DNA from 2 places in the Aurantimonas sp. A2-1-M11 genome. Region 2 is predicted to be linked to the other one. Evidence: predicted binding sites of a transcription regulator. Region 2 holds the regulator's gene; the other holds the start of a gene.

Region 1 (6,027 bases), on a different contig from region 2:
ACTGGACGGGCAGATCGAACTCGTCGTCTCCGACGTGGTGATGCCCGAGATGGACGGCCCGACGCTGCTGCGCGAAATGCGCAAGAAGCGGCCGGAGCTGAAATTCATCTTCGTTTCCGGCTATGCCGAGGACGCCTTCGCCAAGAACCTGCCTGAGGGCGAGAAATTCGGCTTCCTCGCCAAGCCCTTCTCGCTGCGCGAGCTGGCGGTGGCGGTCAAGAACATGCTCGACGAATAAAAGCGTTGGCCCGGACGCGTCAGCGGTGGCGGGCGACCGCGATCCGGGCGGCGAGCCGGGCATTCGCCTCGACCAGCGCGATGTTGGCCTCCAGCGAGCGGCCGTCGCTGAGCTCGAAGATGCGGGCCAGCAGGAAGGGCGTGACCGCCTTTCCGGCAATGCCCGCGGCCTCCGCATCCGACAGGGCCGCCGTGATCCAGTCGTCCACCCTGGCGCGGGGGATGGCATGGGCCGCGTCCAGCGGATTGACGACCAGCATGCCGCCGCCGATGCCCAGCCGCTTGCGCGCGGCCTGGAAGCCGGCGATCTCGGCCGGGCTGTCGAGGCGCAGCGGCACCGGCAGCCCGGAGCTGCGCGACCAGAAGGCCGGCAGCTCGTCGGTGCCATGGCCGACGACCGGAACGCCCCTGGTCTCAAGCACTTCCAGCGTCTTCTGCAGGTCGAGAATCGCTTTCGCACCGGCGCAGACGACGATCACCGGCGTGCGCGCCAGTTCCTCCAGATCCGCCGACACGTCGAAGCTCGTCTCGGCACCGCGATGGACGCCGCCAATGCCGCCGGTGGCAAAGACGCCGATGCCGGCCAGCGCGGCGGCAATCATCGTGGCGGCGACCGTGGTCGCGCCGGTACGCCCGGTGGCGACGGCAAAGGCGAGGTCGGCGCGCGACAGCTTCAGCACATCGCGCGCCGTAGCCAGCGCCGTCAGTTCGTCCCGGTCGAGCCCGATCCGCAGGCAGCCATCCGTGACCGCTATGGTCGCCGGCACGGCGCCTTCCTCGCGGACGATCGCTTCGACGCGCTCGGCCATGGCGAGGTTGCGCGGATAGGGCATGCCATGGGTGATGATGGTCGACTCCAGCGCAACGATGGGGGCACCGGCGGCAAGCGCGGCGGCGACGTCGGCGGAGGGGGTGAAGGGCGCAGCGGGGCTCATGACGCGGTCTCCGGCCGGCGGGGTTCGTGCAGCGCGGCGACGCCCTCGGCGATCCTGTGCGCGAGTTCCTCGAGCAAGGTCGGCTCGGAGGAGATCCGCAGCGAGGCGGCGACGATGCCGGCGCGCACCGCGTCGAGAAAGGGGGTGCCGGCGCACAGCATGGCAAAGGCGGTGCCGGCCAGATTGTCGCCGGCCCCCGTGATGTCCTTCGGCACGACGGTGGGCGGCTGCTGCAGAAGCACGGTCTGCCCGTCGAGGATCATCGCCTCGCGCGGGCCATCGGTCACCACGGCACGCTGGACGCCCAGTTCCGACAGGAGCTCGGCGATCAGTTGCGGGCTGGTGCCGATGGTCGCCTCGACCAGGCTGGCAGCCTCGGCATAGGACAGGAACAGCGCCGTGATCCCGCCGAGCGAATCCTGCAGGCGGCCGATCTTGGCCGGCGACACGCCGATGGCCGCCACCGGCTTGCCCGCCGCCTGGCCCGTGACTGCGGCGATCGACGCGGCCGGCAGATTGGCGTCGACGAGGATGCCGTCGGCCCTGGCAATGGCGGTGCGCACCGCACTTCTGGTGAACAGGCGCGGCACCATGAGATCGTAGAGCGCCATGTCGGCGATTCCGGCGACGAGCTCGCCCTTGTCGTCGAGGACGGCCGTATAGGTCGGGGTGGTGCGGTCGAGCCATGTCACCGACAGGTCCGTGACACCGAGGGCGAGGATCGCCTCGGTGACCCGGCGCCCGTCTGGATCGCCGCCCCGGGCGCTGTGCAGGCTGACGCCGGCGCCGGCCTGGACCATCGCCTGCACGGCGTTGAAGGCGGAGCCGCCCGGGCAGTCGACCAGCCGTCCGGGGTTGGAGGCGCGCGGCACATAGGGCGAGTCCGAAATTGCCCGCCGGTCGATGTGTGCGGCGCCGGCGGCATAGATTCTGGGGCCGGTGGAGAACATGAGCGGGCTCTTCATCAAATGTTAGGCAAGTGGCCGCGGATGGCGCGGACGGGGATCGCGTGCGAATCGGAACAAACCGGGATCATGGCCTTGCCGATTGAGAACAAATCCGGTACATGATGTCAGCACACCTTGTCATTGCACCCCCGTCCAACGCGTGGAATAAGGTCTCGTCTCCCATGGCACAGAACTCACTCAGGCTTGTCGAGGATAATTCGTTGGACAAGAACAAGGCGCTCGACGCCGCGCTGTCCCAGATCGAAAGGGCCTTCGGCAAAGGCTCTATCATGCGGCTCGGCGAGAACGAAAAGATCGTCGAGATCGAGACCGTTTCCACCGGCTCGCTGGGCCTGGACATCGCGCTTGGCGTCGGTGGCCTGCCCAAGGGCCGCGTCATCGAGATCTACGGCCCGGAAAGCTCGGGCAAGACGACCCTGGCGCTGCACACCATCGCCGAAGCCCAGAAGAAGGGCGGCATCTGCGCCTTCGTCGACGCCGAGCACGCGCTCGACCCGGTCTATGCCCGCAAGCTGGGGGTCGATCTGGAGAATCTCCTCATCTCGCAGCCCGATACCGGCGAGCAGGCCCTGGAGATCACCGATACGCTGGTGCGCTCCGGCGCGATCGACGTGCTGGTGGTCGATTCGGTCGCCGCGCTGACGCCGCGCGCCGAGATCGAGGGCGAGATGGGCGATTCGCTGCCCGGCATGCAAGCCCGGCTGATGAGCCAGGCGCTGCGCAAGCTGACCGGCTCGATCTCGCGCTCCAAGTGCATGGTCATCTTCATCAACCAGATCCGCATGAAGATCGGCGTCATGTTCGGCTCGCCCGAGACGACGACGGGCGGCAACGCGCTGAAGTTCTACGCGTCCGTGCGCCTCGACATCCGCCGCATCGGCGCGATCAAGGATCGCGACGAGGTCACCGGCAACCAGACCAAGGTGAAGGTGGTCAAGAACAAGCTGGCGCCGCCGTTCAAGCAGGTCGAATTCGACATCATGTATGGCGAAGGCGTCTCCAAGACCGGCGAACTGGTCGATCTGGGCGTGAAGTCCGGCATCGTCGAGAAGTCGGGCGCCTGGTTCTCCTACAACAGCCAGCGGCTGGGGCAGGGGCGCGAGAACTCCAAGGCGTTCCTGCGCGACAATCCCGCCATCGCCGACGAGATCGAGATGCTGATCCGGCAGAATGCCGGGCTCCTGGCCGAGCAGCTGCTCGACGATACCGGTCCGGGCGACGCGTCCGACGACTGATCGCGGAAGCCGTTTCGAACGATCCGCGCGGCAGCCCGCCTGATGGCGTGCCGCGCGGCCCCGCGGGTCTGATGGACACGCGGTGCGGGCCTCTGTACAACGCGCCTTTGCTCGAGGCTGGCGACGTGCGCGCCGCGGCCGAGGGCACTTCCCCGCAGGTGTTCCGAAGGTCGCATCCATGAGTGGCGTCAACGAAATCCGGTCCGCGTTCCTCGATTATTTCGCGAAGAACGATCACGAGCGGGTGGCCTCGTCGCCGCTCGTCCCGCGCAACGACCCGACATTGATGTTCACCAATGCGGGCATGGTGCAGTTCAAGAACGTCTTCACCGGCGTCGAGACGCGGCCCTATCAGCGCGCCGCCACGTCGCAGAAATGCGTACGCGCCGGCGGCAAGCACAACGATCTCGACAATGTCGGCTACACCGCCCGGCACCACACCTTCTTCGAGATGCTGGGGAATTTCTCCTTCGGCGATTATTTCAAGGACCGGGCGATCGAGCTCGCCTGGAACCTGATCACCAAGGAATTCGCGCTGCCGGCCGACCGGCTGCTGGTTACGGTCTATTCCGAGGACGAGGAGGCGGCGGGGCTGTGGCGCAAGATCGCCGGGCTGTCCGACGACCGCATCATCCGCATCTCCACCTCCGACAATTTCTGGGCGATGGGCGAGACCGGTCCGTGCGGGCCGTGCTCGGAGATCTTCTTCGACCATGGCGAGGGCATTCCAGGCGGCCCTCCCGGCAGCCCGGACGAGGATGGCGACCGCTTCATCGAGATCTGGAACCTCGTCTTCATGCAGTTCGAGCAGCTCGGCGCCGACGAGCGGGTGGAACTGCCGCGCCCCTCGATCGACACGGGCATGGGGCTGGAGCGCATCGCCGCGATCCTGCAGGGCGTCCACGACAATTACGACATCGACCTGTTCAAGGCGCTGATCGCCACGGTCGAGGCGACGATCGGCTCGCGCGCCGAGGGCGACAGCATCGCTAGCCACCGGGTCATTGCCGATCATTTGCGCTCGACAGCCTTCCTGATCGCCGATGGCGTGCTGCCGTCCAACGAAGGTCGGGGCTATGTCCTGCGGCGCATCATGCGGCGCGCCATGCGCCATGCCAAGATGCTCGGCGCGCGCGAGCCGGTGCTCTACAGGATGCTGCCGACGCTGGTCGCCGAGATGGGCCGGGCCTATCCCGAACTGGTGCGCGCCGAGGCGCTGATCTCCGAGACGCTGAAGCTGGAGGAGCGCCGCTTCCTGCAGACCCTCGATCGCGGCCTGTCGCTGCTGACCGACGCGACAGAAGGCATGGAGGTGGGGGCCAAGCTGTCCGGCGAGACCGCCTTCAAGCTCTACGACACCTACGGCTTTCCGCTCGACCTGACCCAGGATGCCCTGCGCCAGCGCGGCATCGCGGTCGATCTCGACGCCTTCAACACCGCCATGGAGCGGCAGAAGGCCGAGGCCCGCAAGAGCTGGGCCGGATCCGGCGAATCGGCCACCGAGACCGTCTGGTTCCCGATCCGCGAGCGCGTCGGCGCGACGGAATTCCTCGGCTACGACACCGAGCAGGCCGAGGGCTCGGTGCTCGCCGTGGTACGCAACGGCGCAGAGGTCCCCGCGGCCGGTGCCGGGGACGAGGTGGCGGTCGTCCTCAACCAGACGCCGTTCTACGGCGAATCCGGCGGCCAGCTCGGCGATACCGGGGTGATGCGCGGCGACGGCGTCGAGATCGTGATCTCGGACACGCAGAAATTTGCCGGCGGCCTGTTCGTGCATCGCGGCAAGGTCCGGTCCGGCACCATCAAGCCGGGCATGGCGCTCGATCTGGTCGTCGACCATGGCCGCCGCACCAAGATCCGCGCCAACCATTCGGCGACGCATCTGCTGCATGAGGGCCTGCGCGAGATCCTCGGCACCCACGTGGCGCAGAAGGGCTCGATGGTGGCGCCGGACCGGCTGCGTTTCGACTTCTCCCATCCCAAGCCCATCGAGGCCGGCGAACTGGCGGAGGTCGAGCGGCTGGCCAACGGCATCGTCCTGCAGAACGCGCCGGTCGAGACGCGGCTGATGGCCGTCGACGACGCGATCGCCTCGGGCGCCATGGCGCTGTTCGGCGAGAAATACGGGGACGAGGTGCGCGTCGTGTCGATGGGCACGGCCGAGGAGGGCGAGAAGGCCGGCAAGATCTTCTCGATCGAACTGTGCGGCGGCACCCATGTGACCGCGACCGGCGACATCGGACTGGTGCATATTCTCGGCGAGAGCGCGGTGGGCGCCGGCGTGCGCCGCGTGGAGGCGCTGACGGGGCAGGCGGCACGGGACTACCTGCTCGCGCAGGATGCCCGGGTCCGCCAGATGGCGGCGATCCTCAAGGTGTCGCCGGCCGATGCGCCGGTCCGCCTGGAAGCGGTGGTCGAGGAGCGGCGCCGGCTCGAGCGAGAACTGACCGAGGCGCGCAAGCGGCTGGCCCTGGCCGGTGACGGCGCGAGCGGCGACGGCGGGTCCGCGGCCAGGACGGTTGCCGGCGTCGGCTTCATCGGCCGGGTGCTGAACGGGGTCGCCGGCAAGGATCTCAAGGGCCTGGTGGACGAGGCCAAGGCGCAGATGGGCTCCGGCGTCGTTGCCTTCGTTAGCGTGGATGCGGGCAAGGC
Region 2 (10,428 bases):
ATGGCTCCAGCCCAGCCGCACGAGGTAGTTGCGCAGTGCCACCGGCAGATAGCCCATTGCCTGATAGGCCTCGATCCCCAGCGCGCCGTGGCGCTTGGAGAGCTTGGCCCCATCGGCCCCGTGGATCAGCGGGATATGCGCCATCACCGGCACCTCCCAGCCCATCGCCTGGTAGATCAGCGTCTGGCGACCGGCATTGGTCAGATGGTCGTCGCCGCGAATGATGTGGGTCACGCCCATGTCGTGGTCGTCGACGACCACGGCCAGCATGTAGGTCGGGCTGCCGTCCGAGCGCAGCAGGACGAGATCGTCCAGATCCTTGTTGGGAAAGCGGACGTCGCCCTGGACCTTGTCACGGACGATCGTCTCGCCGTCCAGCGGCGCGCGCAGCCGGATCACCGGCTTGACGCCGTCCGGCGCCTCGGACGGGTCGCGGTCGCGCCAGCGGCCGTCGTAGCGGGGCGGGCGCTTCTCGGCCCGCGCGGTCTCGCGCATCTCCTCGAGCTCGGCCTGGCTGGCGTAGCAGCGATAGGCCTGGCCCTTGGCGAGCATCTCCTCGACCACCTCGCGGTGGCGCGGCGCGCGCTCGTACTGGGAGACCGGCGGCTCGTCCGCGGTCAGGCCCATCCAATCGAGGCCATCGATGATGGCCTTGACCGCCGGCTCGGTGGAGCGGGCCCTGTCGGTGTCCTCGATCCGCAGCAGCATCTTGCCGCCCGTTGCCCGGGCATAGAGCCAGTTGAACAGCGCCGTGCGCGCGCCGCCGATGTGCAGGAAGCCCGTCGGCGAAGGGGCAAAGCGGGTCACCACGGCGTCCGTCATGGTCTCTCCGATATTGATACGATGGAAGGTCGGGGCGATCGGCATGGATCGCTTTCGCATGGCGGCTGTGTACCATAGGCGAGGGGAGAGACAAGCCGACGGGACCGGAGGGCATGGAGAGCGCCACCGACCGCGACGCAGGCGCAGATGCGGCCATTCGGCGGCGAGCCTTTCCGCACGCCATGCTCCCCCGATGGCCGGCGAGCCCCCGGCTGCCGCCGCACACGGCCTGGCGTGACGCGCTTGCGGAATGGCTGCAGGGCCAGCTCGCCCTCGAGACACGCGCCCGGTCCGGCTTTCACCTGGTGCCGCTGGGGCTAATGATCGGCGTTGCGGTCGTCCATGGGGGCGGATGGGCGCCGAGCCTCTGGCTCGTCGTTGCCGCCGCCATTGCGATGCTCGGCCTCGCCACACGGACGGTCGGCCAGCCGGTGCTGCATCCGTTCCTGATCTGCGCCGGCTTCACGCTGGTCGGGACTGCGCTGGCCATCGGCGAATATCAACGCACCGACACGACGATCATCTCGGGCCAGGCCACCGTACGGATCGCCGGTCATGTGGTGTCCCGCGAGCGCACCGAGAACGGGCGCTACCGCTATGTGATCGATATTGCCGAGACGGAACGGCCGGTCCTGTCGCGGCCGCCGGAGCGCGCGCGAATCGTCGTCGGCAGCCGCCACGATCCGATTGCGCCAGGCGGCCTCTATCGGGGTCTCGTGCGGCTCGGCCCACCATCCGGACCGGGCCTATCCCGGTGCCTACGATTTCGCTGTCGCGCCCTTCTTCGACGGCATCGGCGCCTTTGGCTATTCGCTCGGCCCGCCGGAGGCGCGACCGGCGGCTCTCGCGGTTCCCGATGCGGCGCCCGGCCTCGTCGGCCGCCTCCGGCGGATGCAGACCGACACGCGTCTTGCCCTGACCGAGCGCATCCATGAGGTCATCGGTGGTCGTGAAGGCGCGATCGCCGCGGCGCTCATCACCGGCGAGCGGGCCGGCATCCCCGAGGATGCGCGCGAATGGCTGCGAGGCACGGGCCTGGCCCATGTCCTGTCGATCTCCGGCATGCACATGGCAATCGTGGCGGGATTCGCCATGCTTCTTGTGCGGGCGGCGCTGTCGCTCCTGCCGGCCATCTCGCTGCGCGTGCCGGCCAAGAAGATCGCCGCTGTCGCCGCGCTGATTGTCGCGACAGTCTATCTCGGGGTCTCCGGCGCCAACGTCGCCACGCAGCGCTCCTTCATCATGCTGGCGATCATGCTGGGGGCCGTCCTCCTCGACCGGCCCGCCCTGACGCTCCGCAATGTCTCGATCGCTGCCATCGTCGTGATTCTCATCGCCCCGCACGCGGTGATGACCGCCAGCTTCCAGATGAGCTTCGCCGCAACCGTCGCCCTGATCGGCGGTTATGCGGCCCTATCGCAATGGCGGGCGGCGCGCGGTCGCGGCCGTGAGGTGGATCCGGGCCTGGGCGGAAAGATCCTCGTCGCGGTCGCGGTCGCGGCGATCGCGGCCACGTCACTCTTTGCCGGCACGGCGACGGCGCCCTATGCCGGCTATCATTTCCACAGGCTGGCAGTCTTCGGATTCGTCGCCAATCTCCTGACCATGCCGCTGTTCAGCCTGTGGATCATGCCGCTGGCCCTGGTGGGGACACTGCTGGTTCCCTTCGGTCTCGATGCCCTGCCGTTTCAGGCGATGGGCGCGGGCATCTGGCTTGTGCTGGAGATCGCGCGCAACGTCTATGCCGTGCTGCCGGACCAGGCGATCGGGCGGATGACCGCGCTGGGGCTGATCCCGCTGACGGCCGCAATCCTGACGGCGTCCTGTCTCGCCAGCCAGTTGCGCTGGTTTGCGGTGCCGCTGGCGGTTGTCGGCCTGCTCGCGACCCCCGTCAGGACCGCGCCACCGGAGCTTTTGCTCTTCGAGGACGGCAAGGAGGTCGCGACGTTGGACGAAAACGGCGCGCTCGCCTTCCTGAGGGCACGCCCCAGCGCCTTCGTCGCCGACCAATGGGAGCGGGCTTTCGAGGCCCGCGCGCCGCGGGCTGCCTCGGCCGACCGGCAGCGCCCGACGGTTCCGGCCGATTGCGCAGCTGAATATTGCCGTTTTGCGACCCGCAGCGGATTGTGGGTGATCTGGACGGAGGATTACGCCCGGACGGGTGACGCCTGCGACGAAGGGGATGTGGCGATCGTCTCGCGGGCGATCCGCCTTAGTGCATGTCGTTCGGGCGCCATTCTGGTGACGCTGCGCACCCTGCGGCACAGTGGCTCGCTGGCCATCAGCCGGGATGCGGCGACCGGCCGACCCGTGGTCGTGCAGGCCATCGAGGATCCGCCGACGCGGTGGAAAGCCCATCGCCTGGCGCCCTGGCCCGAATACTGGCGCAAGCCGGCCGCACCGGATGCCGAGCCGCCAGCAGCGCAAGCTCCGCCGCGGCGGGAGGCGCCGGGCACCGCCGCGAACATGCAGACGCCGCCCGCCGGACCGGCCCCGAATCCGGACGCCGCTCGCGCGGCAGATGCCGAATAACGGCCGGTCGAAAGTCCGCGTCAGGCGCTTCGACGCGCACCTGACCGAAAACGCTGAACCGGGCCTTTGCGAACAGCACCTGCCGGCGAAGCCCGATCAGTAGCGACGGATGAGCCCGACCAGCTTGCCCTGCACCTTGACGCGGTCGGGCCCGAAGATCCGCGTCTCGTAGGCGGGATTCGCCGCTTCCAGCGCGATCGTGTCACCGCGCCGGCGAAACCGCTTCAGCGTCGCTTCCTCGTCGTCGACCAGTGCGACCACGATCTCGCCCGGCGTTGCGGTCTCACCGCGGCGGATGACCACCGTGTCGCCGTCGAGAATGCCGGCCTCGATCATTGAGTCGCCCTTCACCTCGAGGGCGTAATGCTCGCCGCTGCCCAGCATGTCCGGCGGCACGACGATGGAATGGGTGTTGTGCTGGATGGCCGAGATCGGCACGCCGGCGGCGATACGGCCCATGACGGGGATCGACGTCGATGCGGCTGCCCTGGCCGGTTGCGCCTGGGTGGCCGCCGCGGGGCGGCCCGTATCGCGGCTGCCTTCGATGACGCTCGGCTTGAAGCCGGTGCGTCCGACCGGAGCCGGGCGGTTGCCCTGGATCGATTCCGGCAGTTTCAGGATCTCGAGCGCCCGGGCCCGGTTGGGCAGGCGGCGGATGAAGCCCCGCTCCTCGAGCGCGGTGATCAGGCGATGGATGCCGGATTTGGACCGCAGGTCCAGCGCATCCTTCATTTCGTCGAAGGACGGGGGCACGCCGGTCTCGCGCACCCGATCGTTCACGAACACCAGAAGATCGTGCTGTTTGCGCGTCAGCATCCGGGCGACTCCTCAAAACAAAACCTGAACAAACCTATCTGTTCTAGTTGTGTTCTGCAAGTGGCTCCAGCGCCGTCAGGGGGACATAGTCGCACGGATCGCCGATTTGCGCGGGTGCCGCGCCGACGGGGCGAACCAGCAGGGCATCGGCGGCGGCATAGATCGACAACAACGACGAATCCTGCCGCGGCAGCGGCACGATCCGGGGCGGGCCAGCGTCGTCCGGCTTGATCCGGGCGCGAACGAAATCCGTGCGGTCGCCGTTTTCCGGCATCGGCGCAGCGAGGATCCCCCGGCGTCGGAGGGGCCTGTCCGGGCGGCCCGCGAGGCGACGGACCAGTGGCGCAAGGAACAGCGTCGCCGCGACCATCGAGGAAGCGGGATTTCCGGGCAGGCCGACGACGCGCATGTCGCCGAGCCTGCCAGCCATCAAGGGCTTGCCGGGGCGCATCGCCACCTTCCAGAAATCCAGCGAGACGCCGCGGGCGGCGAAGACCTTGCCGACGAGGTCGTGGTCGCCGACCGAGGCGCCGCCGATGGTGACGAAGATGTCGGCGCCGTCGGCCAGCGCCTTGGCCAGCTGCGCGTCGATGGCCGATTCCCGGTCGGGCGAGATCCCGCAATTGAGCGGCACGCCGCCGGCCTCGCGCACGAGCGCGGCCACGCCGAAGGTGTTGGACGCGACGATTTGCGAGGGGCCGATGGCTTCGCCGGGCAAGACGAGTTCGTCGCCTGTGGCCAGGATCGCCACTTTCGGCCGGGCGCGGACGCAGAGGTCCGGATGGCCGCCGCTGGCCGCCAGGGCGATCGCGCCGGGTGTCAGCACCGTGCCGGCGGACAGGAGCGGCGTGCCTTCGGCAAAGTCTATCCCGGCAGGACGGATGTGCTGGCCGACGACGACCGGCGTCGTGGCGGTGACGGTGCCGCTCTCGCGGTCGGCATTTTCCTGGATGAGGATGGCATCGGCGCCCGGTGGAACCGGCGCGCCGGTGGAGATGCGGATGGTTTCGCCAGGTTGCAGCGTGCCGTCATAGGCATGGCCGGCGGCCGCTTCGCCGACGAGGCGCAGTGGCCGGAAAGGGGCTCCGTTCCCGCCGATATCGGCGGCGCGGACCGCATAGCCGTCCATGGCCGATGCGTCGAAGCCGGGCTGGGTGCGCAGCGAGCCGGTGTCGGCGGCCAGGATGCGTCCCGACGCGTCGCGCAGGGGCAATGTCTCGGTGTGCACCAGGGGCAGGGCGTCCTCGACGAGGAGACGATAGGCCTCCTCGACGGGGATCAGGCTCATGAGGATGCGCCCGCGGACCAGTCGCCGGAGCGGCCGCCGGATTTGGCCAAGAGGCGGATGCCGCTGATCGTCATCGATCGATCGACGGCCTTGGCCATGTCGTAGATGGTGAGACAGGCGACCGAGACGGCCGTCAGTGCTTCCATCTCGACGCCCGTCTTGCCGCCAACGCGCGCCGTGGCCGTCACCCTGAGGCCGGGCAGCGCCGGTTCGGCAACGATCTCGACGCCGATCTTCTCGAGCATCAGCGGATGGCACAGCGGGATCAGCTCATGGGTCTTCTTGGCGGCCATGATGCCGGCGACACGAGCAATGCCGATGACGTCGCCCTTCTTGGCTTCGCCTGCCAGGATCAGTTCGAGAGTCGCCGGCTGCATCATCACGAGGCCCTCGGCCTCGGCGACGCGCACGGTCTGCTGCTTGTCGCCGACATCGACCATCGACGCGGCACCGGTCGAGTCGAGATGCGTCAGGGCGGCATCGCGGGATTCGCTCATGCCGGCACCGGCGCAGCAGGTGACCCGCCCAGGAGGGCGCGGGTGGCCGCCTCGACATCGTCCTGGCGCATCAGGCTTTCGCCGACGAGGAAGGTGCGGATGCCGTGGCCCGCGAGGCGCAGGCAGTCGTCATGGGTGAAGATACCGCTTTCGCCGACGAGGATGCGATCGTCCGGGACCAGCGCGGCGAGCCGCTCGGAGGTTTCCAGCGAGGTCTCGAAGGTGCGCAGGTTCCGGTTGTTGATGCCCAGCAGCGGCGTGGCAAGGGCGAGGGCCCGCTCGGTCTCGGCCTCGTCATGGACCTCGACCAGGACGTCCATGCCGTAGGCCATGGCCGCCGCTTCCAGATCACGGGCCAGCGCGTCGTCCACCGCCGCCATGATGATCAGGATCGCATCGGCGCCCCAGGCGCGGGCCTCGGCCACCTGATACGTATCATAGAGAAAATCCTTGCGCAGCGCCGGCAGCTTCGTCGCCGCGCGGGCCGTCGTGAGGAAGGCCGGATCGCCCAGGAACGACGGTTTGTCGGTCAGAACGCTGAGACAGGCGGCACCGCCGCGCTCATAGGCGGCGGCGAGCGCCGGCGGGTCGAAATCGGCGCGGATCAGCCCCTTGGATGGGCTCGCCTTCTTCACCTCGGCGATCAGGGCCAGGCCGGAGCCGCGATGGCGCGCCGTTATCGCGGCAGTGAAGCCGCGCGGCGGCTCGACGGCAGCGAACTGCGCTTCGAGATCGGCCTGCGAGACGCGCTGCTTGGCGGCGGTGATCTCGTCGCGCTTGTAGGCCTCGATCCGCTGCAGGATGTCGCTCATTTCGTCTCCGCGGCAATCATCTGGGTGACGGCGGCCAGTCGTTCCAGGGCCGCGCGGGCACGGCCGCTGTCGATGGCATCGGCGGACTTGACGATTCCGTCGCGCAGGTCGCCCGCATGGCCGGACATGACCAGCGCGCCGGCGGCATTCAGCAGTACGATCTCGCGATAGGCATTGTCGGCGCCGTCGAGCACGGCCCGCAGCGCTGCGGCGTTGGTGGCCGCGTCGCCGCCCTTGATGTCGGCCAGCGGCCAGCGGCGCAGGCCCACATCCTCCGGCTCGATGGCGAACTGGCGGATCTCGCCATTTTCCAGCGCCGCCACTTCGGTGGTGCCGCAGACGGTCATCTCGTCCAGCCCGTCGCCATGGACCAGCCATGCGGATTCGGTGCCCAGTGCCCGCAGCGTCTCGGCCATCGGCACGAGCCAGTCGCGCGAGAACGAGCCGAGCAGCAGCTTGCGGACGCATGCCGGGTTGGACATCGGTCCGAGCAGGTTGAAGATCGTGCGGGTACCGAGTTCGACGCGGCTCGGGCCGACGAACCGCATGGCGGCGTGGTGGGTCGGCGCGAACATGAAGCAGATGCCGGCATCGCCGAGGGCGCGCGAGATGGCCTCGGGCTTCAGGTCGACATTGACGCCGAGCGCCATCAGGACGTCGGCGGCGCCCGACTTGGACGACAGAGCGCGATTGCCGTGCTTGGCAACGACGAGGCCGCAGCCGGCCAGCACGAAGGCCGAACAGGTCGACACGTTCAGCGTGCCTGCGTGATCGCCGCCGGTGCCGACGATGTCAACGGCCTCCGCAGGGGCCTCGACCCGCAGCATGTTGGCCCGCAGGACGTCGACGGCGCCCGCCATTTCCTCGACGGTCTCGCCGCGCACCCGCAACGCCATCAGGAAGCCGCCGATCTGCGACGGTGTCGCCTCGCCGGACATCATCACCGAAAACGCGGCCTTGGCCTCGTCGCGGTCCAGGCTCTCGCCGGCGGCGACCTTGGCAAGGAAGGGTTTGAGGCTCTGGCTCAACGGATCAGTGCCTTTGCCCGCTCGATACCGGCCGGATGGACCGCGATGGGGGTGTCGTTCTGCAGGAGGGACACGTAGCTCTCCAGAACGTCGTTCTCCAGCATGCCGGTCATCTGGCTGCGCTCGTTGGCCGCGACACTGGAGGCGGGATCTGCCGGCGGCGCAACCTCGCTGACCCGAAGGACGACCTGCGAGCCCGCCTCGCGCCCGGCGGCGGTGGCGACCGTGCCGGGGCCACCGGAGAAGGCGGCGTTCACGCCGGCCTGGCCGAGCTCGGACGCGCCGGACTGACGGGAGATCGACGCAGCGGTACGGGCCTCGACACCGGCTGCCGCGGCAACTTCGGCGATGCTCTGCCCGGCTTCCAGTTCGCTCTTCATCTGCGCGGCGCGCTCGGCGAGCAGGCGATCGGTCTCGGCGGCCTTCCAGTCGGCGATCACCCGGTCGCGCACCTCGTCGAGCGTGCGGTCGCGGGCGGGATCGATGCTGATGACGTCGTAGAAGACATAGCCGTTGGACTGGAAGTTGATCGGCACATTGTCCATGCCCGGCTCGGTCTCGAACACGCCGGGCAGGAATTCCTGCGCCGAAGGTTGTTCGGGGACGGGCTGGCCGTCCGGTCCGTTGCCCTCGCGGTCGACCGCCGGGATCGTCTGGACCGTGACGCCGGCGCTCTGCGCTGCCTCGGCGAAGGTGGCGCCACCGGCACGTGCGTCCTCGAATGCGTTGTAGGCGGAATTGGCCGTATCGTTCGCAGCGACCAGCGCCAGGGCCGAACGGATCTCGTCGGACACCTCTTCGAGCGGCTGCACCGCACCTGGCTGGATCTCCGCGACCCGCAGCAGCACCGGCCCGAAGGCTCCGTTGACCACGTCGGACGTCTCGCCTTCGGCCAGGCCGAAGGCGGCGTCGGCCACGGTGGCGTCCGGGATCTGCGCGCGGCTGACGAGGCCCAGATCGATGTCGGCCGGGCTGCGTCCCGCATCCCTGGCGACGTCTTCGAAGCTGGCCCCGCCATCGAGCTTCGCCTTGGCCTCGGTCGCCGCCGCCTCGTCGGGAAAGGCGATCTGCTGCACGCGGCGCTGCTCGGGTGTCGTGTACCGATCCTTGTACTGCTCGTAATCCTCCGCGACCGCCTCGTCTGTGATCGTCGACGGATCGGCCAGCGCTTCCGGCGTCAGGACGGCGAAGGAGACGGAGCGATATTCGGGAGCGGCGTAGCGCTGCGTATTCTCCGCGAAATAGCTTGCGAGAACTTCTTCGGACGGGTCGGCGACCGACGGGATGACGGCAGGCGTCAGCGTCATATATTCGACGGTGCGTCGCTCGCCATTATAGAGGCCGAGCGCCGTGGCGAAGGCGTCGGGAATGACGATGCCCTCGGAAACGGCATCGACGATCTGGCTGCGCACCGCCTGGTTCTCCTGGCCGCGAATGTAGTCGGTCTCGCTGATCCGGGCGTTGTAGAGGGCGTTCTGGAACTGGGCCCGCGAGAAATTCCCCGAGGCGTCCTGAAATGTCGGATCCTCCGCAATGACCTGGGCCAGGCGATCCTGCGACAGGCCGAGATCGATGCGGCGGCCCTGTTCGTCCAGGACTGCGCCCGCGACGAGCTGGCTGATGACCGACTGGCTGATGCCGAACATCTCGGCTTCCTCGGCCGTCGGCTGGCGGCCGATCTGGCTGGCGAGCCGGGATTCGGCGCGGTTGTAGGCCAGGGCATAGTCCTGCAGCGAGACTTCGGTCTCGCCGGCGGTCAGCACGGCATTTGCCACGCTGCCGCGGAACACGTCGCCGATACCCCAGACCGCGAAGCTGAGGACCAGCAGGCCGAGCAGGATTTTGGCCGTCCAGCCGGAGATGCTGCCGCGGAGCGTGTTGAGCATGATGGTCTCCCGTTCGCCCCACGGGTCGCCGAGCGAGACGACCGAGGGCATTCTGTTGTGTGCCTTTTAGGAAACCGTACAGGTCCGACGCAAGCGACACGCACGATTGATTTACGCCCTTTCATGCGTAAGGTCCGCGCCGGGCCGTGGGCGCCTGACAAAGATGGGAGAACACGATGGCACCGAGGCCGCTGATAGCCGGAAACTGGAAGATGAACGGGCAGCTCAGGGACCTGGCGGAGCTTCAGGCCATCGCCGATGCCGGCCGCAACGGTCTGAACGAGGGCCGCGATATCCTGATCTGCCCGCCGGCCACCATGCTGTCGGCGAGTTTCGGCATTCTGGGCGATGTCGCCGCGGTCGGCGGGCAGGATTGCCATCCGGCCGACAGTGGCGCCCACACCGGCGACATCGCAGCGACGATGCTCAAGGATGTCGGTGCCCGCTATGTGATCGTCGGCCATTCCGAGCGGCGCGCCGATCACGGCGAAAGCGACGAACTCGTCCGCGCCAAGGCCGAGGCGGCGATGCGTGCCGGGCTGATCGCGGTGATCTGCATCGGCGAGACGGAGGCCGAGCGCGACGCCGATGCCACGACGGACGTGCTGGATCGGCAGCTGGCCGGTTCGCTGCCGGACGATGTGGATGGTGATCAGGTGGTGGTGGCCTACGAGCCCGTCTGGGCCATCGGCACCGGCAAGACCCCTACGGCGGACGACGTGCGCGACATCCACGCCTTCATTCGCA

Evidence for each region. Region 2 encodes LexA, which represses DNA repair genes until DNA is damaged. Its sites were predicted from a motif close to TGTTCNNNNTGTGTTCNG; they were not measured.
Region 1: recA (recombinase RecA) is a predicted target of LexA. The motif match lies at 2,190-2,207, and genes of this name have one in related genera.

The regions. Positions count from the first base shown of each region.
Region 1 is NZ_JAZHLI010000006.1:68,971-74,997, reverse strand. It holds gene cckA (cell cycle histidine kinase CckA) at 1-238, shown strand, start outside; gene VQ042_RS04435 (pseudouridine-5'-phosphate glycosidase) at 258-1,172, opposite strand; gene VQ042_RS04430 (carbohydrate kinase family protein) at 1,169-2,122, opposite strand; gene recA (recombinase RecA) at 2,302-3,375, shown strand; gene alaS (alanine--tRNA ligase) at 3,554-6,027, shown strand, end outside.
Region 2 is NZ_JAZHLI010000003.1:81,818-92,245, reverse strand. It holds gene gltX (glutamate--tRNA ligase) at 1-822, opposite strand, end outside; partial or broken gene VQ042_RS25905 (hypothetical protein) at 936-1,508, shown strand; gene VQ042_RS02260 (ComEC/Rec2 family competence protein) at 1,510-3,354, shown strand; gene lexA (transcriptional repressor LexA) at 3,451-4,170, opposite strand; gene VQ042_RS02250 (molybdopterin molybdotransferase MoeA) at 4,214-5,458, opposite strand; gene moaC (cyclic pyranopterin monophosphate synthase MoaC) at 5,455-5,955, opposite strand; gene trpC (indole-3-glycerol phosphate synthase TrpC) at 5,952-6,767, opposite strand; gene trpD (anthranilate phosphoribosyltransferase) at 6,764-7,795, opposite strand; gene VQ042_RS02230 (peptidyl-prolyl cis-trans isomerase) at 7,792-9,681, opposite strand; gene tpiA (triose-phosphate isomerase) at 9,858-10,428, shown strand, end outside.